Regions from separate parts of the Actinoplanes sp. HUAS TT8 genome, predicted to be linked through region 1. Evidence: riboswitches for the same ligand, from Rfam matches in the RefSeq annotation. Region 1 holds a riboswitch; each other region holds the start of a gene.
What was found. Region 1 has a riboswitch for cyclic di-AMP ahead of ACSHV8_RS39360 (coiled-coil domain-containing protein). Riboswitches for the same ligand answer to the same signal wherever they lie in the genome.

Region 1 (6,956 bases):
CTGGGCCGTGGTCGTGAGCATCGGCGGCTTCCTCTACTTCTGGCGCGGAGAGAAGGGCTACGGCCGTGGCTGACATCGAGAAGGTCCCGACCGTCATCGCGGACAACGCGCACATCGTCTACAAGATCGTCGGAGCGATCGGGGCGAACCAGGTCAGCCCGCTCTCGGCTCTCAAGCGGCTCGTGACCAAGACCAACTCGGCCAACGTGCGCGAGGTGCACGCGGTCAAGGGCGTCAGCTTCGTCGCCTACAAGGGTGAGGCGATCGGCCTGATCGGCAGCAACGGCTCGGGCAAGTCGACCCTGCTGCGCGCGGTCGCCGGTCTGCTGCCGGTGGCCCAGGGCGCGATCTACGCCTCCGGCCAGCCGTCGCTGCTGGGCGTCAACGCCGCCCTGATGAACGACCTGTCCGGCGAGCGCAACGTCGAGCTGGGCTGCCTGGCCATGGGCATGAGCCCGGCCGAGGTCAAGGAGAAGGCGGCCTCGATCATCGAGTTCTCCGGCATCAACGAGCGCGGCGACTTCGCCTCGCTGCCGATGCGGACGTACTCGTCCGGCATGGGGGCCCGGCTGCGCTTCGCGATCGCCGCGGCCAAGAAGCACGACGTGCTGCTGATCGACGAGGCGCTGGCCACCGGTGACGCCAAGTTCCGCCGCCGCAGCGAGGCGCGGGTCCGCGAGCTGCGCAAGGACGCCGGCACGGTGTTCCTGGTCAGCCACAGCGAGCAGTCGATCCGGGACACCTGCGAGCGGGTGATCTGGCTGGAGTCCGGCGAGATCCGCGCCGACGGCGACACCGAGGAAGTGCTCAAGGAGTACGAGACCTACATGAAGAAGTAGGTCCTCACGACGAAGCAAGAAGCCCGGGCCGTCGGCCCGGGCTTCTTGCGTATCAGGTCACTGACAGATGTACGTGATTCGTATGGTCGGTCGACGGCGTCCCGCCCGCACCCGAGTAGGACTTCCAGCCGCTGCTCGGCAGCCAGATCCGTTTGAACCAGATCACGTAGAGCACGCCGAGCGTGTCCGCGTTGTGGATGAAGTAGTTGGCCAGGTTCGTGCCGTACGTCTTGCTGCTGCCGGTCGCCACCCCGCCGAAGCCGCCCTTGTCGGCGGCGAAGTCGCAGGCCCGGCCCTTCGGGTGTTCCCCGCTGTTCTGATGCCGGAAGCAGGCCACGTAGTGGTTGAAGCCGGCCGCCTGGGCCTGCTTCAACGCGAAGTTCAGGCGCGGGGTGATGCAGCCGGTGGTGGTCGGATCATCCACGGTGCAGCCGCCGGAGAGGCTGCCGGAGGGCTTGGACGCGTCCGTGCTGCCGCCGGAGCTGCCCGAGTCGTCACCGGAGTCGCTGCCCTGGTTCGCTTCCTTGAGCGCCTGCTCGGCCTGCGTCTTGCGGGCGGCCATCACGTTCACCTGCCGCTGCTGGTCGACGATGGTCGCGTCGATCGCGGTCTTGGCCTTGACCTGATTGTCCCGGGTGGTCCGCAGGTCGGAGACGGCCTGGTTCTGCCGCTCGGCCACGGTGGTCAGCAGCTGGGCCCGGTCCAGGAAGCCTTCGGTGGTGTCGGCGCTGAGCAGCGCGCTCAGCGGCCCGAGCCGGCCCATCGTGTAGGCCTGCACGGCGTACATGTTCAGGGATTTCTGCTGGGGGCCGATCGCGGCGTCGAGCTCTTTGAGCGTCGCGGCCAGCTTGGTCTGCTGCGTCTTGGACGTCTGCAGTTTGGTCTTGGCCGTGACGTAACCCTTGGAGGCCTCGTCGAGTTTGTCGAGCAGGGACTTGGAACCGCCCTCACCGTCGTCGCCGGACTCCCCGGGGGCGGCGAGGGGCCGGGGTGCCGCGGAGGCCGGCGCGCCGGCGCCGACTATCGCGCATGCGGCGACCAGCAGCGCGAGAACCGCCACCCATCGTCGCCGCGCAGTCACATGCTGCACTGGCTTGTTTCCTTCCGTCGGCCGCCGGCCGGGTTAGCTGACGGGTTCGGGACGAAGGAAATCCCTACCGCTGTCGCGGATTCACCCCGGAGGAAACGTGGATCCCCGGCTCGCTCGTTGTTGCGATTAGGCGGCGGTTCCCTGGATGGGAACCGGGACCGACCATACCCACTCGATCGAGGAATCGACAGTTCTCGTACCCATTGCTACGGCCCGGTCACCACTGGTGACACCATTACGGAAAGTCGTTAACAGGTAACGGTTTTGACGGTTTCTCCGGTCCTGATACCGCGTGATATCTCAGGTAAACTGGCCGCCGGTCCTGCCAGGACGGCACCGCCCCCGAGTTGCCGGCAGGCCGCCGCCCAATCGCCGAAAGGTGAGCCGGGGAACCAGGTAGTTGGGGTGAATCCGCGTAATGCGGTAGGGATAGCTTCCGTCCCGAACCCGTCAGCTAACTCGGTCGGCGGTGACTAGGAAGGATTGTTGATGACCGCACGTCCCCGCCGGTGGCTGATACTTGCCCTGGCGCCGCTTGTGGCCGCCACCGCGATGTTCGTGGCACCGGTCACGCCGGCACAGGCCGCACCCAGCGGCAGCTCGTCGACCCCCGCGGAGGGTGACGACAGCGATGACCTCTCCGCGCAACTCGAGACGACCAACCGCCGGTTCGTCAACGCCAAGGCCGCCTACGCGACCTCGGTGAAGAACCAGGCCGCTCTGAACGTCAAGAAGGCCGCTGCCGAGAAGACGCGGGACGCGCTGATCCCCGAGGTCAACGCGATCGCCCGGCAGCAGTACGAGTTCGGCACGCTGAACAGCCTGAGCTTCCTGCTCCAGGCCAACGACTCGTCCGACTTCATCGCCAAGGCGGTCTCCCTGGAGGAGATCAACAAGCTTCACGACGCGAAGCTGAACGAGCTGAACACGGCGCTGGCGACGATCAACGACAGCAAGGCGAAGATCGACGCCGAGGTCAAGAACCAGAAGACCCAGCTCACGATCCAGCAGAAGCAGCACGACTCGGCCGAGGGCCAGCTCGAACTGCTCGGCGGCGGGACCGGCATCAACAAGACGATCACCAACGGTTTCGTCGACGCGGTCTCCAAGGTCGCGGCGCCGGCACCGCGCAACTCCGAGGGCGGCTTCTCGCCGGAGTCCTGCAACCAGGACGACCCGACGACCGACGGCTGCATCACCAAGCGCACCCTGCACCTCTATCAGGAGGTGAAGAAGGCCGGGTTCAACCGGTTCGTCGGCTGCCATCGCAACGGCGGTCCGTTCGAGCATCCCAAGGGCCGGGCCTGCGACTGGTCCCTGCAGAACAGCGGCTTCTCGGTGGCGCACAACGACGACATGATGCGGTATGGGAACGACCTCACCGCGTTCCTGGTACGCAACGCCGACCGGCTCGGGATCTACTACGTGATCTGGTACAAGCAGATCTGGTTCCCGGCGACCGGCAACTGGCACGCCTACCACGGTCCGAGCGACCACACCGACCACGTGCACGTGTCGCTGCTGTAGCGCTCGACGACAGCACGAGAAAGCCCCCGGTCCGCGTGGACCGGGGGCTTTTTTCACGCCGTACGCGAAGAAATCATGGATGCGGGGTGGCCCGGCGGACCGGAGCGCGGCCCGCGGGCTGCGTCGGCGAGGGACCGACCGGACCGGCCGACGGAATCGGCATGGTCACCGGGCGGACCTGGGTCACTTCGATTTCTTTGCCGTGGTGCAGCAGGGTGAGTCGGGCCGAGCCGCCGCCGTTGCGCAGCGAGTAGGTGACCTCGTCGGCGGTGACGTTGACTCGTAGGCGCAGGCCGTGCCAGAGCAGCGAGAAGTCGAGGTTGTTGATCCGGCTGGGCAGTCGCGGTGCGAACGCGAGTTGTCCGTTGAAGTCGCGCATGCCGCCGAGGCCGGCGACCAGGGCGATCCAGGATCCGGCGAGGGACGCGACGTGGACGCCGTCGCGGGCGTTCTGGTGCAGGTCGTGCAGGTCCATCAGGGCGGCCTCGCCCAGATAGTCGTGGGCCAGTTCGAGGTGCCCGGTCTCGGCTGCCATCACCGCCTGGATACACGCCGACAACGACGAGTCGCGGACGGTGCGGGCGTCGTAGTAGGCGAAGTTGCGGACCTTCTCCTCCGGGGTGAACGCGTCACCCCGGATGTACATGGCCATCACCATGTCGGCCTGCTTGACGACCTGCTTGCGGTACAGGTCGAAGTACGGGTAGTTCAGCAGCAGCGGATACCCCTCCGGCGGGGTGTTCTCGAAGTCCCACTCCTCCAACCGGGTGAAGCCTTCGCACTGCTGATGCACACCCAGTTCCTTGTCGTACGGGATGTGCACCGCCGCCGCCGCATCCCGCCACGACGCGGCTTCCTCGTCGTCCACACCGAAGCGGCGGGCCAGGTCCGGGTGCCGTTTGCAGGCGTCCACGGCGGTCATCAGGTTCTGCTGGGCCATCAGGTTGGTGTAGATGTTGTCGTTCACGATCGCCGTGTACTCGTCCGGGCCGGTCACCCCGTCGATGTGGAACCGGCCGTGCCGATCGTGGTGCCCCAGCGACCGCCACAACCGGGCCGTCTCCACCAACAACTCCAGACCACACTCACGCTCGAAGTCGTAGTCCCCGGTGGCCTGCACATACCGGCGCACCGCATCAGCAATATCCGCGCCGATGTGGAAACCCGCCGTCCCCGCCGGCCAATACCCCGAACACTCCTGACCACGGATCGTGCGCCACGGGAACGCCGCCCCCTGCAACCCCAACGTTTGCGCGCGCTCCCGCGCCAGATCCAGGGTCGAGTGCCGCCACCGCAGCACATCCGCCGCCGCCGACGGCTGCGTATAGGTCAACGCCGGGAGCACGAATGTTTCGGCGTCCCAGAACGTGTGCCCGTCATAACCCGGCCCGGTCAGGCCCTTCGACCCGATCGGGCGTTTCTCGGCCCGCGCCCCGGCCTGCAGCGTGTGGAACAACCCGAACCGGACCGCCTGCTGCACCTCCGGGTCACCCTCGACCCGCACATCAGAGTGATCCCAGAACGCGTCCAGATACTCCCGCTGCTGCTGGACCAAACCCTCCCAGCCGTCCAGACGGGCACTGGCCAGCGCCGCACCCACCTGATCCCGCAGGGCGGGCAGCGATCGGACACTCGACCAGCCATACGCAGCGAGTTTCACCACGCGTAGTTTCTGCCCCGGCTCCAACCGGCACGCCACCGTCGTGCGCAGCCAATCACCGTGGCCCTCGGTGGTGATCGCGTGCCGGCCCGGGGTCTCCACCAGATGCTCGATCGCCGTGGCCATCCGCAGATCACTGGCCTTGGTCCGATGCACCAGCAACCCACCCGAGCGCTGCTCCAACATCTCCTCGGCCACCAACGGCTTCTCCAGCACCGCCGCGACCCGCGGATCCTTACTACTCGGCGGCAACTGCTCGTTGGCCACCAACTCCGACTGCAGAATCAACCGGGCCGCCCCGTCCAAGGGCTCCACCTCGTACAGGAACGCGACGATCGCCCGCTGCGTGAACGACACCAACCGCGTCGTCCGCACCCGGATACCCTGACCCGACGGCGACACCCACTCCACCGTCCGTTCCAGGGTGCCGGCCCGCAGATCCAGACACCGCTCATGCGACCGCAACTCGCCGTAACGCACATCGAACGGCTCGTCATCGACCAACAACCGCATCAACTTCGCGTTGGTCACGTTGACCATCGTCTGGCCGGACTCCGGAAACCCGTACCCACCCTCGGCATGCGGCAACGGCCGCAACTCGTAAAACGAGTTCAGGTACGTACCCGGCAAGCCATGCGGCTCGCCCTCATCCAGATTCCCGCGTATCCCGATGTGCCCGTTCGAGAGCGCGAACACCGACTCTGACTGGGCCAGCAGGTCCAAGTCCAGCCGGGTCTCCCGGATGTGCCAGGGGTCGACGGGGTAGGCCCGTTCACGGATCACGGTCGTGCCTCTTCTTGAAGGTGAATTAGAGAAGTTCGGAAAGATCGGTGACTACGACGTCGGCACCGTTCTCGCGCAGCGCGTCGGCCTGGCCGACCCGGTCCACGCCGATCACGACACCGAAGCCGCCGGCACGGCCGGCCGCCACGCCCGCCTGAGCATCCTCGAAGACGGCGCAGCTCTCCGGCGGGAGGCCGAGCAGCTTCGCCCCGTGCAGGAACGTGTCCGGCTTGGGCTTGCCGGGCAGGCTGAGCTCGCGCGCGACGACGCCGTCCACCCGGGCCTCCAGGAGGTCGGCGATGCCGGCCGCCTCGAGCACGTCCTTGCAGTTGGCGCTGGCCGACACGACCGCACGGCGCAGACCGGCGGCCTTGGCGGCCTTCAGGTACTCCACCGAGCCGGGGTAGACCTGAACGGCGCCTTCTTTGATCTTCTGCAACACGAGGATGTTCTTGCGGTTGCCGACGCCGTTGACGGTGTCCTGGTCGGGATCGTCGTCGGGAGTGCCCTCGGGCAGGGTGATGCCACGAGAGGCGAGGAACGTGCGAACGCCGTCAGCACGCTGCCGGCCGTCGACATATCGGTGATAGTCGACGCCGGAATCGAACGGCACGAACGGTTGATCATGCCGCTCGGACCACGACTTGAGAAACACGTCGAACGTTTGTTTCCACGCGGCACTGTGCACAAGGGCGGTGTCCGTCAGCACCCCGTCAAGATCGAAAAGGCAAGCGGTCACCTGGGAAGGAAGTCCGAGCACGCGCCCAATGTAGTCGCACCCGCCCCAGGACGAGAGGCGAAGGGCTCCTTCACATTTCCTGGGTGTTTCATAAGCGGCTCAAGCTGCTGTTTCAGCTCTCAGCTCAACGAAGCAAGATCCATTCGCAGGCCGATCGACGTACCGATGGGCCCGGTCGCGGTCGTCACCTCGTCGCACAGCTGGTGCGCCAGCCACAGACCACGTCCCCCGATCTCGTCAGTGCCGGGGAGAAGCTCACCGTCCAGACCCCCGTCCGGGATGCCCGGACCGGAGTCGGTGACCACACACCAGACCGAG
Region 2 (6,956 bases), 1.5 Mb from region 1:
AGACTCGCGTACTCCCGCAGGTGTGCGGGGATGGTGACCCGGCCCTGTTTGTCGGGGACCTCGTCGTGCGCGCTGGCGAAGAACACCCGGCTGTAAGCCCGGGCGGCCTTGTTGGTCACCGGCGCCTCGCGCAACTGACCGGCGAGACGAGTGAACTCCGGCATCGGGAACACGTAAAGACAGCGCTCCTGCCCCTTCGTGATCACGACACCTCCCGCCAACTCGTCGCGGAATTTCGCCGGGAGGATCAGCCGGCCCTTCTCGTCCAGCCGAGGGGTGTGCGTGCCGAGGAACATCGGCCCCCACCCCTTTGCCGGGACAGCCGCTCCTTCGCGGAGGAAGCGGGCCGTCTGTCAACTCGGGCCGGCAGGCTCTCGGTCGGATTCCTCGGTCCTGCCACTGGGCCCCACTCTACTCCACTTCCCTCCACCTGCAACCCGAAAGCGGCTGCTCGCGAACTGTTTTCGCGGACGTAATCCCAGTTCACAGGGGGTGGGTCGAAGTGGAGGGGTTCAGCATGATCCACCAGGTCCGGTTTCCGACATCAGGCGCACGAGGGTCGATAAGTCCGGCGCAAAACGGTCAAAACCTCGTCGGTGGAGTGGTCGCCCGCGCCGCGGGGAGGAAAGTGGAGGCCCCCCGGGGAGGAAAGTGGAGCCTCCGGGCGGCCGAATGTGGACCGTCCCGAGCCTCCACAAGCACCTCCGGCCCCTGTGGCCCCTCTCACCGCGCGACCCCGGGCGCCGATCCGCGCGGCCCGCCCCGGCCACCGGGCGCCGATCCCCGCGGCTCCCCCGCCGCCCGCGGCCCGCCCACCGTCGCGACTCCCCCGCCCCCGCGGCTCTCTCGCCCCCGCGACTCCCTCGCCCCCGCGACTCCCCCGCCCCCGCGACTCCCCCGCCCCCGCGACTCCCCCGCCCCCGCGACTCCCCCGCCCCCGCGACTCTCCCGCCGCCGCGGACCACCTCCGGACAGCACGAACGCCAGTGGGGCGTGACCCGGATCGGGTCACGCCCCACTGGCGGTGCTTCCTTACTTACTTGGTGCTGTCCGCCGAGCACTCGCATCGACCGAGATCCCCAGCAGCCGGATCCCGCCGACGAGCCCGGCGGACGACGTCACGCCGTCAGACGACGTACGACGTAGTTACTGCCGTAGATCTTGTGCTTGCCGACCCGGGCCCCGGTGTGCGGGGAGTCGTACATGTAGCCGCCACCGGCGTAGATGCCGGCGTGGTACCCGTACGACCCGGACCGGAAGATGATCAGGTCGCCGACCTTCTTGCTCGACTTGCTGACCGCCTTGCCGTAGTCCTGCTGGCCGTCCGCCTTGTGCGGCAGCTTCTTCCCGGCCGCCTTCTTGTAGACGTACTGGGTGAAGCCCGAGCAGTCGAACCGGCTCGGCCCGGCCGCGGCGAACTTGTACAGCGCGCCGGTGTGCTTCTTCGCCTCGGCGAGGACCTTGGCACCGCTGGTCTTCACGGTGATCTTCGCCTGGTGGGACGTCGAGGTGTACCCGGCGCCGGTGAAGAGCGTCCGCAGCCAGATGGTCGTCTTCGGCGAGGTGGAGAAGGTGACCGTACCACTGCTGGGAACGGTCTTCTTCGCGTAGAGAACCCACTTGCCGTTGACGTAGGCCTGCAGCCGGATGGTGCCCTTGGCCGCCTTGCCGGTCCGCGGGTCGACGGCCTTGGCGGTGATCCTGGTGCTGTTGCCCCACGCGATGGTGCGAACGCTGACCCGGGTGGTCAGGGTGGGCTTCACCTTGGCGGCCGCCTTCGCCGCCGTGGTGGAGATGACCGGGGTCGTCGTGGTCGCTGCCAGGGCGGGTGCCGATGCCAGCAACTGGCCGGCACACAGGCAAAGACCCAGGGACAGCGCGGCGGTGGTGGCGCCGGTGAGGCGCCGATTGCGGACCGCGCGGTGGCGGCCCGAACTGTGCTCGTGCACGGTTAGGAAATCCCTCCGGCACGCCTGCGAGGTTAGCTGTCGGGTTCGGGCGGGAAGGCTTGCCCGGCCACCGCGGTGGCTTCACCCCAAGGTCCGGGACCTGATGCGCCGTCGGGTGGGACGACGCGGGTCCGGACCGGAAATCTGGGTTCCCCGTCCCTGCCCCCGAATGCCTGGTCAGCTTTCTGGTACTTCACATGGTCGCGTCCACCGGTCCGGGGCAGGGCTCGGCGTGAACCGGTTGAGCGCGACCGGCGAGCGGTTGCCGCCGGCGGAATCCTTGGTACCTGAATTCCCTCATGATCGTCAGGTGCGAAATCGTCACTCTAAGTAGTTGGCACATTGGCCTGTGTCCGGTTTGTTATCTCCGCGAGACAAATGCCGTGACTCTACGAACTCACCTGAACACGCAAAGTTGATCGTCCCCAGTGAACCAGAACACACAATTTCTCAGGTGGTAACCCATTGGTGGCCGCGAATCGTTAGGCAGCGGCGCAAACGGGGTAAGCCGTACGGCCCACCCGGACCGGTCCGGTGATCCAGGCCTTCCGGCAACTCGACGTAACCCCCGGGTCCGGTACCCTCGCTGGCGTGACGGACGGGAAGATGCCATTACGGGCCATAGTCGCGACCACCGCGTCGAAGACCGCGGCCGCGCTCTCCAGGGCCGCGGGTCGCGGCGACGGTTCGGTGATCGGCGGCTGGATCGGCCTCAAGATCGACCCCGACCTCCTGGCCCACCTCGCGTCCGGCCGCGCCGTCGCGCTGGTCTCCGGCACCAACGGCAAGACCACCACGACACGGCTCACCGCGGCCGCGCTCGGGGTGCTCGGCCGGGTCGCCACCAACGGGTACGGGGCGAACATGCCCACCGGCCACACCTCGGCGCTGGCCAAGGAGGGGCACACCCCGTTCGCGGTGCTGGAGACCGACGAGCACTACCTGCCGCAGGTGATCCAGGCCACCCGCCCCAAGGTGGTCGCGCTGCTCAACCTCTCCCGCGACCAGCTGGACCGGGCGAAGGAGGTGGCGATGATGGCGCAGCTGTGGAAGACCGCGCTGGCCGGCCACCCCGAGATCCGGGTGGTGGCCAACGCGGACGACCCGATGGTCGTCTGGGCCGCGAGCTCCAGCCCGCAGAGCACCTGGTTCAGCGCCGGCCAGCGCTGGCACGACGACTCGTTCGTCTGCCCGGAGAGCGGCCATCCGATCGAGCGGGCCAACGGCGACTGGTGGTGCACCGGCTGCCCGCTGCGCCGCCCCACCCCCCAGTGGGTGGTGGAGGAGGACGGCGTCATCGACCCGCGCGGCGACTGGCACCTGGTCAAGCTGCAGCTGCCGGGCAAGGTCAATCTGGGTAACGCGGCCACCGCGCTCGCGGTCGCCGGTGAGTTCGGCGTTCGTCCGATCGAGGCGCTGCCCCGGCTCTCCCGGGTGACGTCCATCGCCGGGCGGTATGCGCAGGTCGACCGCGACGGGCGCAACATCCGCCTGCTCCTGGCGAAGAACCCGGCGAGCTGGCTCGAAGCGTTCGACATGGCCGACCAGGCGCCGACCCTGCTCTCGATCAACGCGCGGGACCCCGACGGGCTGGACACGTCCTGGCTGTGGGATGTCGACTTCGCCCCGCTGCGGGACCGTCCGGTGCTGATCACCGGCGACCGGGCGTTCGACCTGGCCGTCCGCCTCCAGGTGAACCAGGTTCCGTTCCAGCACGTACACACCTTCGACGAGGCGCTGGCGCAGGTGCCGCCGGGCCGTCTCGAGGTGATCGCCAACTACACGGCGTTCCAGGACATCCGAGCGGGACTCGACCGTGTCAACTGAGCAGTTCCGCACCGGGAAACAGAGGTCTCGAGCATGAACGACAGCACGCTGCGGATCGTGTGGATCTACCCCGATCTGCTGTCGACCTACGGCGACCGGGGCAACATGCTGATCCTGGCGCACCGGGCGGCCGCTCGCGGCATCCCGGTGGAGACCTACGAGGTCCGCTCGGACATGCAGATGCCCACCACCGCCGACATCTACCTGATCGGCGGCGGTGAGGACGGCCCGCAGGCCCTCGCCGCCCAGCGGCTGATCACCGACGGCGGTCTGCACCGGGCGGTGGCCCAGGGCGCCTCGGTTCTGGCCATCTGTGCCGGTTACCAGCTTTTCGGTCACTCGTTCTTCGCCAAGGGGACGAAATGTTCGGGCCTGGGGCTGCTCGACATCACGTCCGACCGGGGTGAGACCCGGGCGGTCGGCGAACTGCGGGGCGACATCGACCCGCGGCTCGGCCTGCCCCCGCTGACCGGTTTCGAGAACCACGGCGGCCGCACCCACCTGGGCGCACACGCCGCACCGCTGGCCCGGGTGACCGGGGGCATCGGCAACGACGGCCAGACCGAGGGGGCGTGGGCCGGCAAGATCATCGGAACCTACAGTCACGGTCCGGCGTTGTCTCGCAACCCAGCGCTAGCCGATCTGCTACTCCGTTGGTCCACCGGCGCGGATAGGCTTGCGCCCCTCGACGACTCCTGGGCCGAACGGCTCCGGGGCGAACGGCTCTCCGCCGGGCTACCGGCCTGAGGGCCATACGACGACGAAGACGGGCGCGGAACAACCGGAACGACCTTGTCCTGAACCGACGACAGTTGGGGCGGTAGGCCTGCATGACCGACAAACCTGATCACTCCACGGGCACACGTCCCGGGGACTCTCAGGCTGCGCCGCTCAGCCGGCCCACCGCCACGGCCCTCCTCGACCAGGCCCCGTCCCCGGCCGGCCCGGCTCAGGCCTCGGCCACCGCGCTCGACCCGGCCGCGGTTCTCGACCCGGCCGCGGCAGCTGCTCAGCCGGCCGGTGCGGTTGCGGCCGGTGCCGTTGCCGCCGCCTCGGTGGCCGACCCGGCCGAGGTCGAGAAGACGCCGATGAGCCGCAAGCACCGGTTCATCCGGTTCGGGCTGCTCACGGCCGCGATCGGTGGTCTCGCCGCGGCGGCCGCCCTGCTCCCGATGCGGGAGATCGGCGACGCGGTCGTCGCCCTGGGCCCCGGCGCCGCCGTCGCGGTCGCCGTCCTCGGCGGTCTCCTGTTGTCGGTCCTGGTCCCGCGCACCGCGGTCACCGTCGCCTGCGGCGCCCTGCTGGGTGCCGCCACCGGCGCGATCGCCGCACTGGCGGCCGCCGTGATCGCCGCCACCGCCACCTACTACCTGGGCCGCTGGGCCGGCCGCGGCGTCCTGCAGGCCAAGGCCGGCGGTCGCCTGGCCCGCCTGGACGGCTGGCTGAACCGCCGCGGTCTCGCCGCCGTCCTCCTGGTCCGTTTCCTGCCGCTGGCCCCGTTCGGCCTGGTCGGCTACGCCTACGGCACCACCAGCGTCTGCCGCAAGCGTTACCTGCTGGGCACCACGATCGCCGCCATCCCGTCCACGGTCACCTACGCCGTGATCGGTGCCGCGGTCGTCGCCCCCGGAAAGATGAGCCCGATCACGGTCGCCCCGGCGATCATCAGCTTCATCCTCTCCACCGCGATCGTCATCCGCTGGCGCCAGAGCGCCCGCCGCGCCGTCACCCCCGCCTGACGCCGGCCCAGCCGGCCCACAAGCTCCACCCGCACTTCCGCCGGGCCCGCCCGCCGAGCCTGCCCGCAGCATTTCCCGCCGAGCCTCCCGCGGCACTTCCCGTAGAGCCCACCCGCGGCACCTCTCGTAGAGCCCACCCGTGCTCCAGCGCACGCCCAGTCTCTCCGCCAGCCTCAGCCCATTCCTGCCCGGCGCGCGGGCCGGGCGGTGTGGTCAGTGGGTGAGGGCTCGGGTCAGGAAAGCCAGCATCTCGGCCCGACGACGAAGCGGGTTACGGAAACGGGGTGAGCCGCCGCAGCGGATGCGCAGGGCCTCGCCGACGATGGGCTCCCAGCGGCTGCCGTAGGTGCGCACCGCGAACTCCCCGGCGTCCGTCTTGGCGGTCACCCGCCCGGCCTCCAAGGTGTTGCGCAGCCGGGCCACCCCGAGCACGCCCCACGAGACGGCCGCGGCGGTGAGCGCGGCCGGGTGGGTTCGCATCCGGCGGGTCCAGGGGCGCCAGTACGACTCCAGGTTGTCGCGGGTCCGCGCGGCCAGTGCCGGCCAGTCCGTGAAGATCTCCGGGTGTTGCGGGCCGCGCACGGCGACTCCGCCCTGGGCCAGGACGTGCCAGGTGACCAGGTTGCGTTCGAAGTCGGTGGCGGCGAGGACCCGGTTCTCGTGGATGGCCGGGCCGGGTGGCAGCGTGGCCGGGTCGCGGCGCAGGTCGTCCCGGGTCACGAAGATGCCGTCGAGGTGCGGGCGGCGCGGCAACGACCGGTGGAGGCGCCGGAGCAGGTCCGGGGCGGCGGGCGCCGACGTGACCGCCACGAAGTCGATGTCGCTGACGCCGGGGCGGTAGTCACCCAGCGCGATGGAGCCGTGCAGGTACAACCCTTCGACCAGTCCTGGCGCGAGCGTGTCGGCCCGCGCCAGGAACTCATCGATCACCTTCATCCCGAGCACGTTATCCGGGCGGCGCCACCGCTCGGCAGCGCGCTCGTGGACGTACCCAAGCAAGGGTTTGATCTTGATTTAGACCACGACGCTGACCAGGCGACCCTTCACGACGATGACCTTCTTCGGCTCCTTGCCGGCCAGCGCCTCGGCGACCGACGCCAGGGCCGCGGACCGGACCTCGTCCTCGGGGGTGTCCGGCGAGACCTCGACACGTCCGCGGACCTTGCCGTTGACCTGCACCGGGTAGGTGATCGAGTCGGCCACCAGCTGCGCCGGGTCGGCGACCGGGAAATCGGCGTAGGCCAGCGTGCCCTCGTGGCCCAGCCGGCCCCACAGCTCCTCGGCCAGGTGCGGCGCGAACGGCGACATCATCAGCACCAGCGGCTCGACCGCCTCACGCGAGACCGTCGGCAGCGGGGTCAGCGTGTTGGTCAGCTCGATCAGCTTGGCGATCGCGGTGTTGAACCGCAGCTCGTCCATGTCCTCGCGGACGCCGGCGATG
Region 3 (6,956 bases), 2.7 Mb from region 1:
CGGGCCAGCAGGCCGAGGCGCAGTTCGGCCTCGGCCTGGTCGTAACGGCCCAGTTCGGCCAGGAGCCGCGCGCGTGACGCCGCGGTCACCGGGCCGTCACCGGGACTTGCGCTTCTTGAGGTACGCGGCCAGGTCGTCGTATTCGCCGCTCTGGTTGGCGAACATGGCGACGTTGCGGGCGGTGGTGAACCAGGCGTCGGTGGACGGGCGGACCTCGCGGGCCGCGCCGAGCATGTCGGCCTGGTTGATCATGCGGATCTCGCCGGTCGTGATGGAGTCGCGCATCGCGTACTCGGCGGCGGTCTCGCACAGGTGCGCGAGGTCGGCGCCGGAGAAGTTCTCGGTCGCGGCGGCGACCGCCTCCAGATCGATGCCGGCGACCGGGCGGTCCCGCAGGTGGTACTCGATGATGGAGGCGCGCGCCGGGCCGTCCGGGGGCAGCACGAGGACGGTACGGTCGAGCCGGCCCGGCCGCCGCAGCGCGCCGTCGACGTCCCACGGCGCGTTCGTCGCCGCCAGCACGAAGACGCCCTCGTTGCCGCCCTGCACCCCGTCCAGCTCGGTGAGCAGCTGGTTCACGACGGTACGCATCGCCGACGAGTTCAGCTGGCTGCGCTTGTGCCCGAGCGCGTCGATCTCGTCGAGGAACAGCACGCACGGGGCGTGGCCGCGCGCCGACTCGAACAGGTCGTGCAGGTTGCGCTCCGAGCTGCCGATCCACATGTTCAGGACGTCGGTGATCGACAGCGAGATGAACGCCGCCCCCATCTCCCCGGCGACGGCCCGCGCCAGGAACGTCTTCCCGCAGCCGGGCGGGCCGTAGAGCAGCAGGCCACCGCGCAGGCTCTTGCCGAACAGGCTGCGCAGTTTCGGGTTGCGCAGCGGGCCGAGGAAGGAGACCTCAAGTCGTTTCTTGACCTCGGTCATGCCCCCGACGTCGGCGAGGGTGACGGTGGAGCGTTCGACGTCGAACGACCGGTCCTCGTGACCGGTCACCGGCTCGTGCTCGTCGCCCGCCTTGGCGAAGCGCGGCGGCACGACGTCGCCGAACTCCTGCTCCATGGCCGCCCAGTCCACGTTCGCGGCCTGCGCCTTCGGCTTCTCCGCGGCCTCGGCCGGTTCCGCCTTCCGAGCGGCCGGCGGCGCCAGCGCGGAGACCATCAGGGCCCGGGCCGCGTCGTTGCCGGGCTCACGGCTCAACACCTGAGCGGCGTGCTCGATCGCCTCGGCGCCCCGGCCGGCGGCGACCAGCAACTCGGCCAGGTGCAGCCGCAACGGCAGGTCGTCAGGGCGGGCCTGCACCGCCGCGGTCAGGCTGTCGATCAAGGCGTCGCTCATGAAACGCGATTATGCCCGCGTTGCCCGTGACGCGACCGCTCGCCCGGCCCCCGGCGGCTCTCAACGCCCGGTCAGCGTGCGGAAGAACGTGATCACGTCGTCGGCGAACAGGTCCGGCACCTCCAGCGCGGCGAAGTGCCCGCCACGAGGGAATTCGGTCCAGTGCCGGACGTCGTACTGCCTCTCCACGAACGGCCGGATCGACTGGGTGATGTCACCCGGCAGGACCGCCACGCCGAGCGGTGCGGTGCAGGTCACCGGCACGTTCACCCCGCTCTCCCGGACCAGCCGGGCGGATGATCCGGCGGTCCGGTGGAACCAGTGATGGGCCACGTCGGCCAGAATCCGGTCGTCCGGCACCGGCGTGGCCGGATCGGACCAGCGGTCGAACTTGTCCGCCCAGAAGGCGAGCAGACCGGTGGGCGAGTCGGTGAACGCGTAGGCCGGCGTCTGCGGGCCGGTGGCGAACTGCATCTGATGCGGATGCCGATTCTTCGCCAGCTCCATGGTCCGGGCCAGCCGTGCCTGATCCGACTCGGACAGCCCCTCCGGAGAACCGGGCGTGGGCAGGTAGTTGACGTGCACGCCGACGACGCTCTCCGGGGCGACACCGGCCAGGTGGCGGGAGATGCCGGACCCCCAGTCGCCGCCCTGCGCCCCGTAGCGCCGATAGCCCAGCTCGCCCATCAGCCGCGCCCACGTCTCGGCGACCCGCCGCTGGCTCCAGCCGCGCCGGGTGGTCGGCCCGGACAGCCCGAAACCGGGAATCGCCGGGACGACGACGTGGAAGTGCTCGGCGAGCCGCCCCACCACGTCCAGGAACTCGACGGTCGAGCCGGGCCAGCCGTGGGTGAGCACGACGGGCAGCGCCTTCGGGTCCGGGTTGCGCAGATGCAGGAAGTGGACGCGGTCGCCATCAACGTCAAAGACGAATTGGGCGTACGAGTTGAGCTCCGCCTCGTGTCCACGCCAGTCGAACCGCTGCCACCGCTCGGCGAGCGCGCGCACCCGGGCCAGGGGAATGCCGTACTCGTCACCGGCGTCGGGCAGCTCGTCGGGCCAGCGGGTGCGCGCCAGCCGGTCGGCCAGGTCGTCGAGGTCGGACTGCGGAAGGTGAAGCCGGAATTCGTTCATAGGGATAACGTTAGTCCGACTAACGTTAATCCGTCCAATGTTATCGTCGACACATGGATCACCTACCCAGCTGGCTGCTCACCCAGACCGCCGCGCACGCCCACCGGCTGGTCGGCGACGGGTTCGCGGCGGCCGGGGCGCGGGGCTATCACCTGCGGCTGCTCGACTCGCTGGCCACCGAGGGGCCGGCCAGTCAGGCCGACCTGGGGCGGCGCACCCTCATCCACCTCAGCGACCTGGTCGGCGCGCTCAACGAACTGGAGACCGGCGGGTTCGTGGTCCGCTCCCCCGACCCGGCCGACCGGCGGCGCAACGTCATCACGATCACCGACGACGGCCGGGCGCGAGCGCGGGAGCTGACCGTCCGGGCCGCTCAGGTGCAGGAGGAGCTACTGGAGCCGCTGTCGCCGGCCGAGCGGGAGCAGCTGGTCACGCTGCTGCGCCGGCTCCTCGACCACCACCGGAGTGTGGGCTCGGTCACGCCGAGCACCGAGGCGGCCCCGAAAATGTCGTAGGCCCCTGGAAGCATCCCGGGTGTCCGATCGACCGGGAAGGGGGCCGCGACGATGGCAGGCGGGGCTTTCACCGCGTACGCGGGAATTCGGGGTGCAAAAAGGCCGCCCCCGGCGAACCGGAAGCGGCCTTTCTACCGTGAGTGGGCTCAGCCCGGCCGGCGATAGCCGGCGATGGGACCGCGGTCGATGGTGGCCATCCGCACGAAGTCGCCCGTGTGCGGTGCGTGCACCACCATGCCCTTACCGATGTAAATGGCGACATGGTGCACGTCGGAGTAGTAGAAGACCAGGTCACCTGGCTTCAACTCGCTCCGGCTGACCGATTTGCCCTCGGTCCACTGATCCTTCGTGTAGTGCTCGAGGTGCACACCGACGGCCGCCCAGGCCGCTTTCGTCAGGCCTGAGCAGTCGTAGCTGTTCGGGCCCTCGGAACCGAAGACGTAAGGCTTGCCGACGAGGTCGCACGCCCTCTGCGCCGCGCGGCCGCCCTTGTCGTTGGTGTACTCGGCCGGGCACAGCCCGGTCTTGTACGGCCCGTCGTCCGACCCGTCGTACGACGTCTGTCGCAGCTTCTGAAGGGAGGCGATCTGTTTCTCGATCGCCGTCTTCTTGGTCTTGAGGTCGGTGTCCCGGGTGGCGATCTCGGTGGCCAGGGCGTCCACCTTGGCCTTGTCAGCGGCGTACTTGTCGCGGAGCTTCACGACGTCGCTGACCGAGGCCTGCCGGTTGGCGGCCAGCTGCTCGAGAAGGGACAGCTTCTCGGTCAGGCTGGTCGGCGAACCGCTCAGGATCGCGCCGACGGCGGTCGGCGGACCCTGCATGTAGGCATCAGTCGCCATGTTGCGCACTTCGCCCAGAGCCGCGTCGACCTTCTTCTGCAGCGGCGCGAGCGTCGTGCTCAGCTGCTTCTGCTGTTTCTGCAGCTTGAGCAGCTTCCCGTGCACGTCGTTGAAGTCCTCGATGACGGGCTCGAGCTCGTTCCACTGCTTGTCGATCTGGGATTCGACGTCCGACGTCGGATCGGCATGGGCGACGGCAGGTCCGTTGACAACAAACCCGGCAGCGATGACGGCGCAGAGCAGACCGCGCAGCACACCCCGCGCGCCTATCCGTTTCACGTAGGTGCGTTGTCCTTTCTTCCACTCGGCCGCCGACCGGGTTAGCTGACGGGTTCGGGCGGGAAGCACGCCCGGCCGCGAGGTCACGGCTTCACCCCGGAGGAACCTGGGTCCCCGGCTCGCCTCGCGGCGATTAGGCGGTGGCTCGTCAGATCGGCCGGTTGGACGATGGGGGGCTGCCGAACCGGGGACCACCGTACTCGGATCATGCGGGCAAATGAAGCGCGCCTCGACGATGAAACTACCCGCACTTCCTCCGGCACTCACAGTGAGCGGAACGGCCACGCGTCCAGGGCTTGCGCCAGCCAGGGCACGATCAGGATCACCGTGGGTAACACCAGCAGGCCGGTCGCGGCGATTCCGGCGACCACCGACAGACCGGTCGAACGGGGTGCCGGTCCGGCAAGACGGTCAAGCCGGCGACGGCGGGATTCACCCGCCGGGTCGGCCGGCGCCTCCTCCGCGAGGGGGACGGCGTCCGACAACCGGGCCAGCGCGGCGCGCAGCGGGGCCGGGCCCGTGCGGCGGCGGGCGGCGTCGTCGGAGACCATCTCCAGCAGCAGATGCACCGCGTCGAGCGGCGCCCGGGACCGCAGCGGGCGCGGCACCGCCTGATAGAACGCGGTGAACGACTCCATCACCAGCTCGTGCCGGTGCCGCAGGTGCGCCTGCTCGTGGGCGAGCACCGCGTCCACCTGCTCCCGGTCCAGGATCCGCAGCACCGCGTCGCTGAGCACGACCCGCGGCTCGCGGCCGGGCACGCAGTAGGCCAGGGGCAGCGCGCCGTCGAGTACCCGGACCTCGCCACCGCCCAGCTCCTGGTGACGTTCCGCGCGGTCGAGCAGGTCGGCCAGCATCCGGTGCCGCTCGCGCCGGGCCCTCGCCCGTACCGAAACCTTGATCAGGGAGATCAGCAGACGGATCACGATCGTGGCCGCCACCGCCAGGGAGAAGACCAGGGACGCGACCACCCACGGATGGTCGGCGCCGGCCGCCCGGGTCAACTCCTCGGGCGCGGCCAGCACCACGCCGAGCGCGCACAGCACCCCGGCGAGGGTGAGCGCCTGCCAGAGCAGGACGGCGGCCACCGGCGCACGGTCGGGCCAGCGGGCGCCGGCCAGGATGCCCGGGACGACCAGCGAGAGGGTCAGCCCGAGGGCTCCTAGAAGAAGTGCGGTCACGTCTCTTTCGGTGTGGCGTCCAGGGCGGCTCGGATCGCGCCGGGGGGCAGCTGACCGAGGAAGTATGCCAGCGCGGCGTCCTGATCGGGAGTGCCGTTGAGCGCGTCGAACATCAGAGCGGCGGTCATCTCCTCGCGGGACTGCGCGGGGGCGTACTTGTAGGCGCGGTCCTCCATCGTCCGGACGACGAGTTTCTTCTTCGCCAGCCGGTCGAGCACGGTCATCACCGTCGTGTACGCCAGATCACGGTCGGCGAGTATGCCGAGATAGACCTGCCGGACCGTCAAAGGGACATGAGACGCCCACAACTGGTCCATGACCTCACGTTCGAGACCGCCAAGTGCCATGTGACCCATCCTACTAGGGCCGGTCGTACTACGTCTCGTAGTATCTACTACGAAGAGTCGTAGAGGGGGACACCCGATGGACGTGCTCGACCTGACCCGGCTGCAGTTCGCGGTCGTGACGATCTATCACTACCTGTTCGTGCCGCTGTCGATCAGCCTGTCCGCGGTCGCCGCCGGGCTGCACCTGACCTGGATGCGCACCGGCTCCGAGCGGTTCCTGAGCCTGACCAAGTTCGTCGGCAAGCTGCTGATCGTCACGTTCGCGGTCGGCGTGGTCACCGGCCTCGTGCAGGAATTCCAGTTCGGGCTCGGCTGGAGCGCGTTCGCCAAGTTCTACGGCGACGTGTTCGGCCCGACCCTGGCGATCGAGGGGATGCTCGCGTTCTTCCTGGAGGCGACGTTCCTCGCGCTGTGGTACTTCGGGTGGGGACGCCTGCCCCGGAAGCTGCACGCGGCCACGATCGTGGTCGTCGCGGTCGGGACACTGCTGTCGGCGTACATAATCCTGGCCGCTAATTCCTTCATGCAGAACCCGGTGGCCTATGCGCTGGACCCGGTGACCGGCCGGGCCCATCTGACCAGCTTCGGGGAATTGCTCACCAACGAGGTCGTGCTCGCGGCGTTCCCGCACACCATGGCCGGGGCCGCGATGGCCGGCGGCGGCCTGCTCCTGGCCATCGGGGTGTGGCGGGTCACGGCCGACGCCGCGTTCCGCACGCTCGCCCGCCTCGGCGCGTGGCTGATGCTGATCGGCGGGGCGATGACCGCGATCACCGGCGACCACCTGGGCAAGGTCATGACCGCGGTGCAGCCGATGAAGATGGCCGCCGCCGAGGCGCTCTACGAGACGACCACCGGCGCGCCGTTCTCGGTGTTCGCGATCGGCAAGCTCGGGCACGAGAAGCCGTTCCTCACCGTCGAGATCCCGCACCTGCTGTCGTTCCTGGGCACCGGCTCGTTCGGCGGGACCGTGCAGGGCATCGACGACCTCCAGGCGCAGTACGTGGCTCAGTACGGTCCCGGCAGCTACGTACCGATGATCCCGGTGGCCTTCTGGACGTTCCGGTTGATGATCGGCGCCGGGGTGGCCGGGATGGCCCTCGCGGCCTACTACCTCTGGGCCTCGTCCGCCTCGCGCCGCTTCCGGATCCCGCTGCTCCCCGCGTTCCTGCAGATGGGGGCCGGTGTTCCCGGCTGGATCAAGCGGATCCTGCTGCTCTCGCCGCTGCTGCCGGCCGCCGCCAACACGTTCGGCTGGGTCTTCACCGAGACGGCCCGGCAACCGTGGCTCGCGTTCGGGATCTCCAAGGTCGCCGACGGCAT
Region 4 (6,956 bases), 910 kb from region 1:
GCCACACGCCGGCCGCCACTTCCCTGCCATCCGCGATTTCTCACCGCCGCACGCCACCGGCCCGACGCCAACGTCAACCACTAGCCGCGCGAGGCGAAACCGCGCGAGGCGCGTGAGCCCGGGGCGACACCGTGCGGTGCGACACCGTGCGGGGCGACACCGTGCGGGGCGAGTGGTCCCCCGGGGCGAAGCCGCGCGAGGCGAGTGCGCGCGAGGCCAAAGCGCAAGGCAAGAGCCCGCAAGGCACGAGCCCGCAAGGCCGAAGCGCGAGGCACGAGCCCGCGAGGCGAAACCGCGCGCCCCGGCCGTCTGGCACAGTGGGTTCATGGCTGTTGTGAAGATCAACGCGATTGAGGTCCCCGAAGGCGCCGGCCCCGAGCTGGAGAAGCGCTTCGCCGCCCGCCACGGCGCGGTCGAGAACGAGCCCGGCTTCCTCGCCTTCGAGCTGCTGCGCCCGGTCGCCGGCGACAACCGCTACTTCGTCTACACGAAGTGGGAGTCCGAGGAGGCCTTCCAGAACTGGTCCCAGGGCAGCGCCAAGGCCGCCCACTCCGGCGAGCGCGCCAAGCCGGTCGCCACCGGCGCCAGCCTCCTGGAGTTCGAGGTCATCCAAGAGGTCACGAAGTAACCCTCCCGAGGCCTCCCCCGAAAAAAATCAGCCCCCACCCTCCCGAGGGGGCAGCCCACGACCATTGTCCCGCCGACGGCCAAGATCATGTGGATGGCCTGTGGACAACCCGCTGGTGTGGATAACCTACGAACTCGTTTGACGGTCCCGGGCCGCTGCGGCGACCAGGCGTTCCGCGACCGTCATCCGGTCCAGGCCGAGCCGCTGGGCCGAGTCGTGCAGGATCCGGTAGGCCTCCTGCACGCCGCAGCCCCGCTGCGCGATGATCACGCCGACCGCCCGGTCGACGGCCGCGCCTTCGGTCAGGGCTTCGCGCCGGTGCAGTTCGCCGAGCAGCACTTCGGCCTGGCCGGCGATGGCCATGGCGGTGAGCAGCAGGTCCGGGCCGGCTTCGCCGCGCCGGCCCAGGCTGATGCTGAGCGCGCCGACCGCGTGCCGCCGGACGTCGAGCGGGACGGCGACGACTGCTCCGATCCCGTCGGCGCGGGCGGCCCGGGCCAGTTCCGGCCAGCGGTCGTCGGCGCCGAGGTCGGCCGATGTGATGAGGGTGCGGGTGCGGGCGGCTTCGAGGCCGGGGCCGTTGCCCTCGGCGTACTGCAAAGTGTCGGAGGTCTCGCCGGCGGTGCCGGCGGCGGCGACGGTGACCGGGCCACCTTCGGTGATCAGGGCGACCGTGCAGCGGACGGTGCCGGGCAGCGCGCCGGCGGCCAGCGCGGCGAGCCGGTCGAGGGCCTGGGCGACCGTGTCGGCGGTCAGGATCCGCACGGTGACCTCGTGCAGCAGCCCGGCCAGTTCGACCGGGTGGGGCCCGTGGACGCCGAGCAGGGCGGCGCTGGTGTGCCGGGGGCGGCCCGCGGCGACGAGCCGGCGGGCCTGGCCGGGGGCGGTCACCCCACCGGAGGTGGTGCGACGGCGGATCCGGGTGCCGCGCTGCGCGGCCGGTACGCGACGTTGCGGTACTGACACCCGACGGATACTGCCATGTCGATCCGGAGACGGCTCGGTTCGGTGCCCCGATCGGGGGGTGTTGTCCGTTTAAACCCGATCGGCGCCTGAATACAGTTTCGGCCCCCGGGAGTTCCCGGGGGCCGAACGAAGTAGATGCCGGTGTGCAGGTCGCCTCGCGGCGAGTGGCTCAGCATGGCTCCAGCCGAACGGTATTCCATGCAGGCGATGGGTGAGGCCCGGGGACACTGGGCACACCGGCATCCGTAGATAACCTTCGGCACCCGCCCCTGATTCCGGCAGTGATTGTGACCTGACTAACAGTCAAACGCTCGTCACTCGGCCTTCTCCTTCGCTATGGAGTAGGCCATCTGCAGGAAGTCCGAGGCGGCGGTGGCGGTCAGCGCGGTGGCCACCAGCCGGGTCAGCCGGGGGGCCAGCACGAGCCCGCCGGTGAGCCCGGTGGCCACCCACGCGGCCAGGCAGAACGGGCAGGTGATGAGTTCGCCGATGCCGTGCTTGAGGCCGCTGCCGGAGTCCCTGACCTCCTCGTTGAGCTCGGCCGCCCCGGCCGGCTCGGTGTAGCGGGTGAACGGCGCCCGCAGCGGGCTGGTCACCGAGTCCTTGGCGATCAGGCGGCTGAGCTTGTGGGTGGCCAGGGAGATCAGCACCACGTCGGCGACGGCCGGGCGTTCGGGGACGGGCCGGCCGGTGAGCCGGGCGGCCGCGGCCAGGCTGGCCGCGAGTGCGCCGAACGCCCCCATCGCGGCCAGGTAGCCGCCGAGCGGCCGGTGGTCGTGGGGCGCGTAGGCGCGGGCCACCGCGGCGGCCTTCTCCTGCAGGGTGGACATGTGTGGGGGGGTCCCTTCGGCGAGGCGAGGGTCAGAACGCCTGGGTGAGCCTTTCCGGGTCGACCTCGCGCCCGGGGAAGCGGGCCATGTACTCGGTCTCCAGTTCCGCGGTGCGCCGGAAGTGGTTCTCCAGCGCCGCGTCCGGCCCGTGGCGCAGCGTCTCCAGCCGGGTTCGATGCAGGCTGGCCAGTTCGCGGAACAGGTCGTCGTCGGCCAGTACCGCGGGGTCGACGCCGGTGCCGAAGTCGGCTGTCGCGCCGGTCGAGGATCGAGCGTCCGCCATGGTGCGCCTCCGCTTGCGATTCGAGGTCCGTGTGTTGACGCTTGCCCGTGCGGGCGATCACCAAACCCGCCGGTAGTCTCGTGGGCATGAAAGGGCTGTGGACTCCGGCGTGGATCGCCCGGCACGTCCTGGCGCTGGTGCTGACCGCGGGTTGTCTGGGGCTCGGGTGGTGGCAGTTCAGCCGGGCGACCGGGGGCAACTCCCTCAGCTGGGGTTACATGTTCGAGTGGCCGGTCTTCGCCGGTTTCGTGGTGTTCATCTGGATCCGGGAGATCCAGCTGTTCCGCCGCAAGTCCGACCCGGCGGGCGAGGAGCCCGCCGTCGAGGAGCCCGTGGTCCACGATCCGCAGGCGCCGGTCACCCTGGGCCGCCCGGTCCGGGTCGCCGTGCGGCCGGCCGCGTCGGCCGAGTCCGACTCCGAGCTTCAGGCCTACAACGACTATCTGGCCTGGCTGGCCGAGCACCCCGGCGCCCGCCCGGCCGATTACCGCACCGCCAAGAAATAAGGAGATCCCCCCGTGCAGGGCGCCCTCACCCGCTATCGGATCATCGCCTGGATCGTCGGCGTGTTCCTGGTCGTTCTCGTGCTGGTCGGCATGCCGCTGAAGTACATCGGCGACAACGACACGGTGGTCGCGGTGATCGGCCCGCTGCACGGCTTCCTCTACATGATCTATCTGCTCCTCACGTTCGACCTGTCGCGCCGGGCGCGCTGGCCGTTCCGCCGGATGATCATCGTGATGCTCGCGGGCACCATTCCGTTCTTCTCGTTCTGGGCCGAGCGCCGGGTCACGCGCCGCTGGGTTCCGAATGCGGAACTCGCCGCCGCCCGCTGAAAAGCTCATCTAAATAACGCTCAGCGCGGGCCGAATGACAGCCGGTTATCGGGATTAAGTTCGCAAGACCGACTATTGCCAAATTTCACTCGGCCAGTACTTGATTTTGTTTTCTACCCCGATAAGTTGATGCGGTTGGTTCGGTCCGCAGCCACAAACCTGCCGTGGCGCCGGCCAACGCCGCCGAATCATGGGCGGCGCTCGGCCCATCCCCCGGGCCGGTGCCGCCGCGAACCGGGGAACCACTTCCTGGGGTGAATCCGCGTTGTGAGCGGTAGGGCCAGTCTTCCGAGCCCGAACCCGTCAGCTAACCCGGTAGGCGGCCAGAAGCGGAAGAAGGGCCCCTGACCAGTGCCACACCCCCGTACCAGGCTCCGGGCGCTGGTGGTCGCGCTGACCGCGTTGGCGATCACCACGTCGGGAGCTACCGCCGCGCACGCGGCCCCGTCCAAGGCCGAGCTGGAGAAGCAGATCACCACCGCTTCCAACAAGCTCGAGGACGTCACCGAGGCATACAACAACAGCAAGATCGCCCTGAAGAAGACCCAGGGCGACATCACCAAGCTGAACGCCTCGCTGAAGCCCGCCCAGGCGGCGCTCACCCAGGCCTCCGCCCGCATGCAGAAGATCGCCACCTCGTCGTACATGACGGGACCGGTCGGGCCGGCGGAGATCCTGCTCAGCAGCAACCAGAAGGATCTCCTGCAGCGGATGAGCTACCTCGAGCAGCTCAGCCGGTCGAACCAGCAGGACATCGACGCCTTCACCGAGACCACGCAGACCTTCACGGACCGGCAGACGGCTCTCAAGACGCAGCAGACCAAGCAGACGCTGCAGTCCAAGGAGCTGGACGCCCAGACCACGAAGATCAAGAAGGACCTCAAGAAGCTGTACGACATGCGTGAGGACCTCTACGGCAGCGCCACCGAGAACTCGGGGTCCTACACCGGTCCCATCCCCACCATCTCGGGTGACGCCGGTGTCGCGGTGACCTTCGCGTTCAAGCAGATCGGCAAGCCGTACGGTTTCGGCGACGCCGGCCCGAACTCGTACGACTGCTCGGGTCTGACCATGGCCGCGTGGGCCAAGGCCGGCCACACGCTGCCGCACAGCGCCGCGCAGCAGAAGAACAAACCGTACGCCCAGTTCTTCACCGACAAGAGCAAGCTCCAGCCCGGTGACCTGGTGTACTACCGCAGCGGCGGGCACGTGGCGATCTACGTCGGCGACGGCATGATCATCGACGCGCCGTCGGCCGGGCGGGACGTCCTGCATCGCAGCATCAACATCATGACCCCGGACGGATACGGCCGGGTTCTGTAACACCGCGGACAAGCAGAAGGCCGGTGCCCCTCGGGGGTACCGGCCTTCTTCGTGCTGTCGGTCGATCAGAAGTTCTGTCGGTGGATCAGGCGGCCTGCAGGCCCTCGGCCCGGGCCAGCTCACGCAGCCGGCCCAGCGCCTGGATCTCCAGCTGGCGGATCCGCTCCCGGCTGAGCGAGAAGCGCGAGGCCACCTCGGTCAGCGAGTGCTCGCGGCCGTCCTCCAGGCCGTACCGCGCCCGCATGATGCCGGCCGAGCGGTCGTCCAGGTGGTTCAGCAGGCCCTCGATGCGCTGGCGCTCCAGTGCGCTCAGCACGATCTCCTCGGGCGACGGGGCGTCGCTGTCGGCGACCAGGTCACCGAGGTTGGTGTCGCCGTCGTCGCCGACCGGGGTGTCCAGGGACACGGTGTCCTGGGCCCAGCGGGTCAGCTCGTTGACCCGCTCCACGGTCACGCCCAGGGCGGCCGCGATCTGCTCCGGCTCCGGGTCGCCGCCGAGCTCGCGGACGAGCTGGCGGGTGACGTTACGCATCCGGTTGACGTCCTCGACCAGGTGCACGGGGAGGCGCACGGTGCGCTCCTGCTGGGCGATCGCCCGGCTGATGGCCTGGCGGACCCACCACGTCGCGTACGTCGAGAACTTGTAGCCGCGCTCGTAGTCGAACTTCTCGACGGCGCGGACCAGGCCGGTGTTGCCCTCCTGGATCAGGTCGAGCATCGGCATGCCGGAGCGCACGTAGCGGCGGGCGATGGAGACGACCAGCCGAAGGTTGGCCCGGATGAACAGGTCTTTTGCCTTGCTGCCCTCGGCGACGATCCGCTCGAGCTCTTCCCGGCTGATGCCACGACGCGCCTCGCCCTGCTCGAGCAGGTGCTCGGCGTAGAGGCCCGCCTCGATCGACTTGGAGAGCTCGACCTCACGCGCGGCGTCCAACAGCGGCGTCCGGGAGATTTCGTGCAGGTAGACTCCGACGAGGTCGCGCTCCTCGGCAACCTGGTCGGTACGCATCACGGTGTTCTTCTCCACGTTGCCCACGGTCCCCTCATTGCCGTCACTAACCCTGTTACGGGCAATACCTGCGTCCATCAGCCCTCTCCCGTAACGTCCGCAGCTCGTGCATTGCGGTTGCTGACATCTACACAACAAATGGCTGCCTGCGCTGATTCCTGCCGGCTGATCGAAAGTGTCACGAATGCCTGGGTCTTACCTGAGAGCCCAGTGCGCGGTAGCTGAGCGCGATCTCTCTGCGACCGTCTTGCGGATAGACGGATACCCGTACCGCGCCTCATAACACCATCGGCCTCTCATCGTCCACAGCGACGGGCATCACCTGGGCGCCGCGATGCTCGTCACCCTGGTGCGGACACCCGGTATTACGGCTTGTTCGCCCTTGGGGTTCACGTGCAGCATCGACCGGTCGCCGACAGGCCTGAAACAAACGCGAACATCGAATTGATCGCGTCCGACCCGGCCGCGCCGGCCGAACGGGACCATCGGCCACACTGCGGCACGCCACGCCTCTTTTCACTCGCCCGCACGGGTGACGTTCCCCGATGCGGTGACATTCCCCGTGAGGGCCGCTGGGGGGCGTGGTAGTGAGGAAAAGCACACCCACGGCCGGGTGACAACCTGTTCGGATCTCCCCATGACCAACACTGCTCTTGTGACGGGCGGCACCGGCGGGCTCGGCTCCGCCACCATCGCGGCGTTCCTGGCCGCGGGGTGGCGGGTGGTGGCCCCGGCCCGTCCCGGCTCCGTCGACCGGCTGCCGGCCGGTGTCGTCGCCGTTCCGGCCGACCTGACCGACCCGGCCGGTGCCGCCGCTGCCGCGACGGCCGCCGCCGGCGATCCCGAGGCCCCGCTAACGGCGGTGGTCAATCTCGTCGGTGGGTACGGCGGTGGCGGCCTGATCGCCGACACGCCGGTCGAGGAGTTCGAGGCGATGTTCACCGCCAACCTGCGTCCCACCTACCTGACCACCGCGGCCGCGCTGCCGCACCTGGTCGCGGCCGGTGGCGGCTCGGTGGTCTGCGTCTCGTCCCGGGCCGCGCTCGCGCCCTTCCCCGGCGCGGCCGGGTACATCGCGTCC

Region 2: another riboswitch for cyclic di-AMP. It lies ahead of ACSHV8_RS32525 (C40 family peptidase); the one in region 1 lies ahead of ACSHV8_RS39360 (coiled-coil domain-containing protein).
Region 3: another riboswitch for cyclic di-AMP. It lies ahead of ACSHV8_RS27390 (NlpC/P60 family protein); the one in region 1 lies ahead of ACSHV8_RS39360 (coiled-coil domain-containing protein).
Region 4: another riboswitch for cyclic di-AMP. It lies ahead of ACSHV8_RS35175 (NlpC/P60 family protein); the one in region 1 lies ahead of ACSHV8_RS39360 (coiled-coil domain-containing protein).

What each region holds. Positions count from the first base shown of each region.
Region 1 is NZ_CP195646.1:8,855,046-8,862,001, forward strand. It holds gene ACSHV8_RS39350 (ABC transporter permease) at 1-73, shown strand, start outside; gene ACSHV8_RS39355 (ABC transporter ATP-binding protein) at 66-839, shown strand; gene ACSHV8_RS39360 (coiled-coil domain-containing protein) at 892-1,929, opposite strand; cyclic di-AMP (ydaO/yuaA leader) riboswitch at 1,936-2,072, opposite strand; cyclic di-AMP (ydaO/yuaA leader) riboswitch at 2,282-2,413, shown strand; gene ACSHV8_RS39365 (coiled-coil domain-containing protein) at 2,419-3,456, shown strand; gene ACSHV8_RS39370 (glycoside hydrolase family 65 protein) at 3,530-5,899, opposite strand; gene ACSHV8_RS39375 (HAD family hydrolase) at 5,925-6,659, opposite strand; gene ACSHV8_RS39380 (ATP-binding protein) at 6,758-6,956, opposite strand, start outside.
Region 2 is NZ_CP195646.1:7,373,686-7,380,641, forward strand. It holds gene mraZ (division/cell wall cluster transcriptional repressor MraZ) at 1-296, opposite strand, end outside; gene ACSHV8_RS32525 (C40 family peptidase) at 1,119-1,949, opposite strand; cyclic di-AMP (ydaO/yuaA leader) riboswitch at 1,956-2,142, opposite strand; gene ACSHV8_RS32530 (MurT ligase domain-containing protein) at 2,556-3,776, shown strand; gene ACSHV8_RS32535 (type 1 glutamine amidotransferase) at 3,810-4,523, shown strand; gene ACSHV8_RS32540 (TVP38/TMEM64 family protein) at 4,607-5,515, shown strand; gene ACSHV8_RS32545 (nucleotidyltransferase domain-containing protein) at 5,729-6,451, opposite strand; gene leuS (leucine--tRNA ligase) at 6,530-6,956, opposite strand, start outside.
Region 3 is NZ_CP195646.1:6,106,929-6,113,884, forward strand. It holds gene ACSHV8_RS27370 (tetratricopeptide repeat protein) at 1-89, opposite strand, end outside; gene ACSHV8_RS27375 (tetratricopeptide repeat protein) at 97-1,338, opposite strand; gene ACSHV8_RS27380 (epoxide hydrolase family protein) at 1,399-2,472, opposite strand; gene ACSHV8_RS27385 (MarR family winged helix-turn-helix transcriptional regulator) at 2,526-2,987, shown strand; gene ACSHV8_RS27390 (NlpC/P60 family protein) at 3,134-4,105, opposite strand; cyclic di-AMP (ydaO/yuaA leader) riboswitch at 4,121-4,255, opposite strand; gene ACSHV8_RS27395 (M56 family metallopeptidase) at 4,369-5,286, opposite strand; gene ACSHV8_RS27400 (BlaI/MecI/CopY family transcriptional regulator) at 5,283-5,633, opposite strand; gene ACSHV8_RS27405 (cytochrome ubiquinol oxidase subunit I) at 5,710-6,956, shown strand, end outside.
Region 4 is NZ_CP195646.1:7,942,163-7,949,118, forward strand. It holds gene ACSHV8_RS35145 (antibiotic biosynthesis monooxygenase family protein) at 326-628, shown strand; gene ACSHV8_RS35150 (ANTAR domain-containing protein) at 755-1,594, opposite strand; gene ACSHV8_RS35155 (DUF1360 domain-containing protein) at 1,909-2,424, opposite strand; gene ACSHV8_RS35160 (DUF6158 family protein) at 2,456-2,707, opposite strand; gene ACSHV8_RS35165 (hypothetical protein) at 2,794-3,213, shown strand; gene ACSHV8_RS35170 (DUF3817 domain-containing protein) at 3,226-3,543, shown strand; cyclic di-AMP (ydaO/yuaA leader) riboswitch at 3,745-3,880, shown strand; gene ACSHV8_RS35175 (NlpC/P60 family protein) at 3,895-4,866, shown strand; gene ACSHV8_RS35180 (sigma-70 family RNA polymerase sigma factor) at 4,952-5,953, opposite strand; gene ACSHV8_RS35185 (SDR family NAD(P)-dependent oxidoreductase) at 6,513-6,956, shown strand, end outside.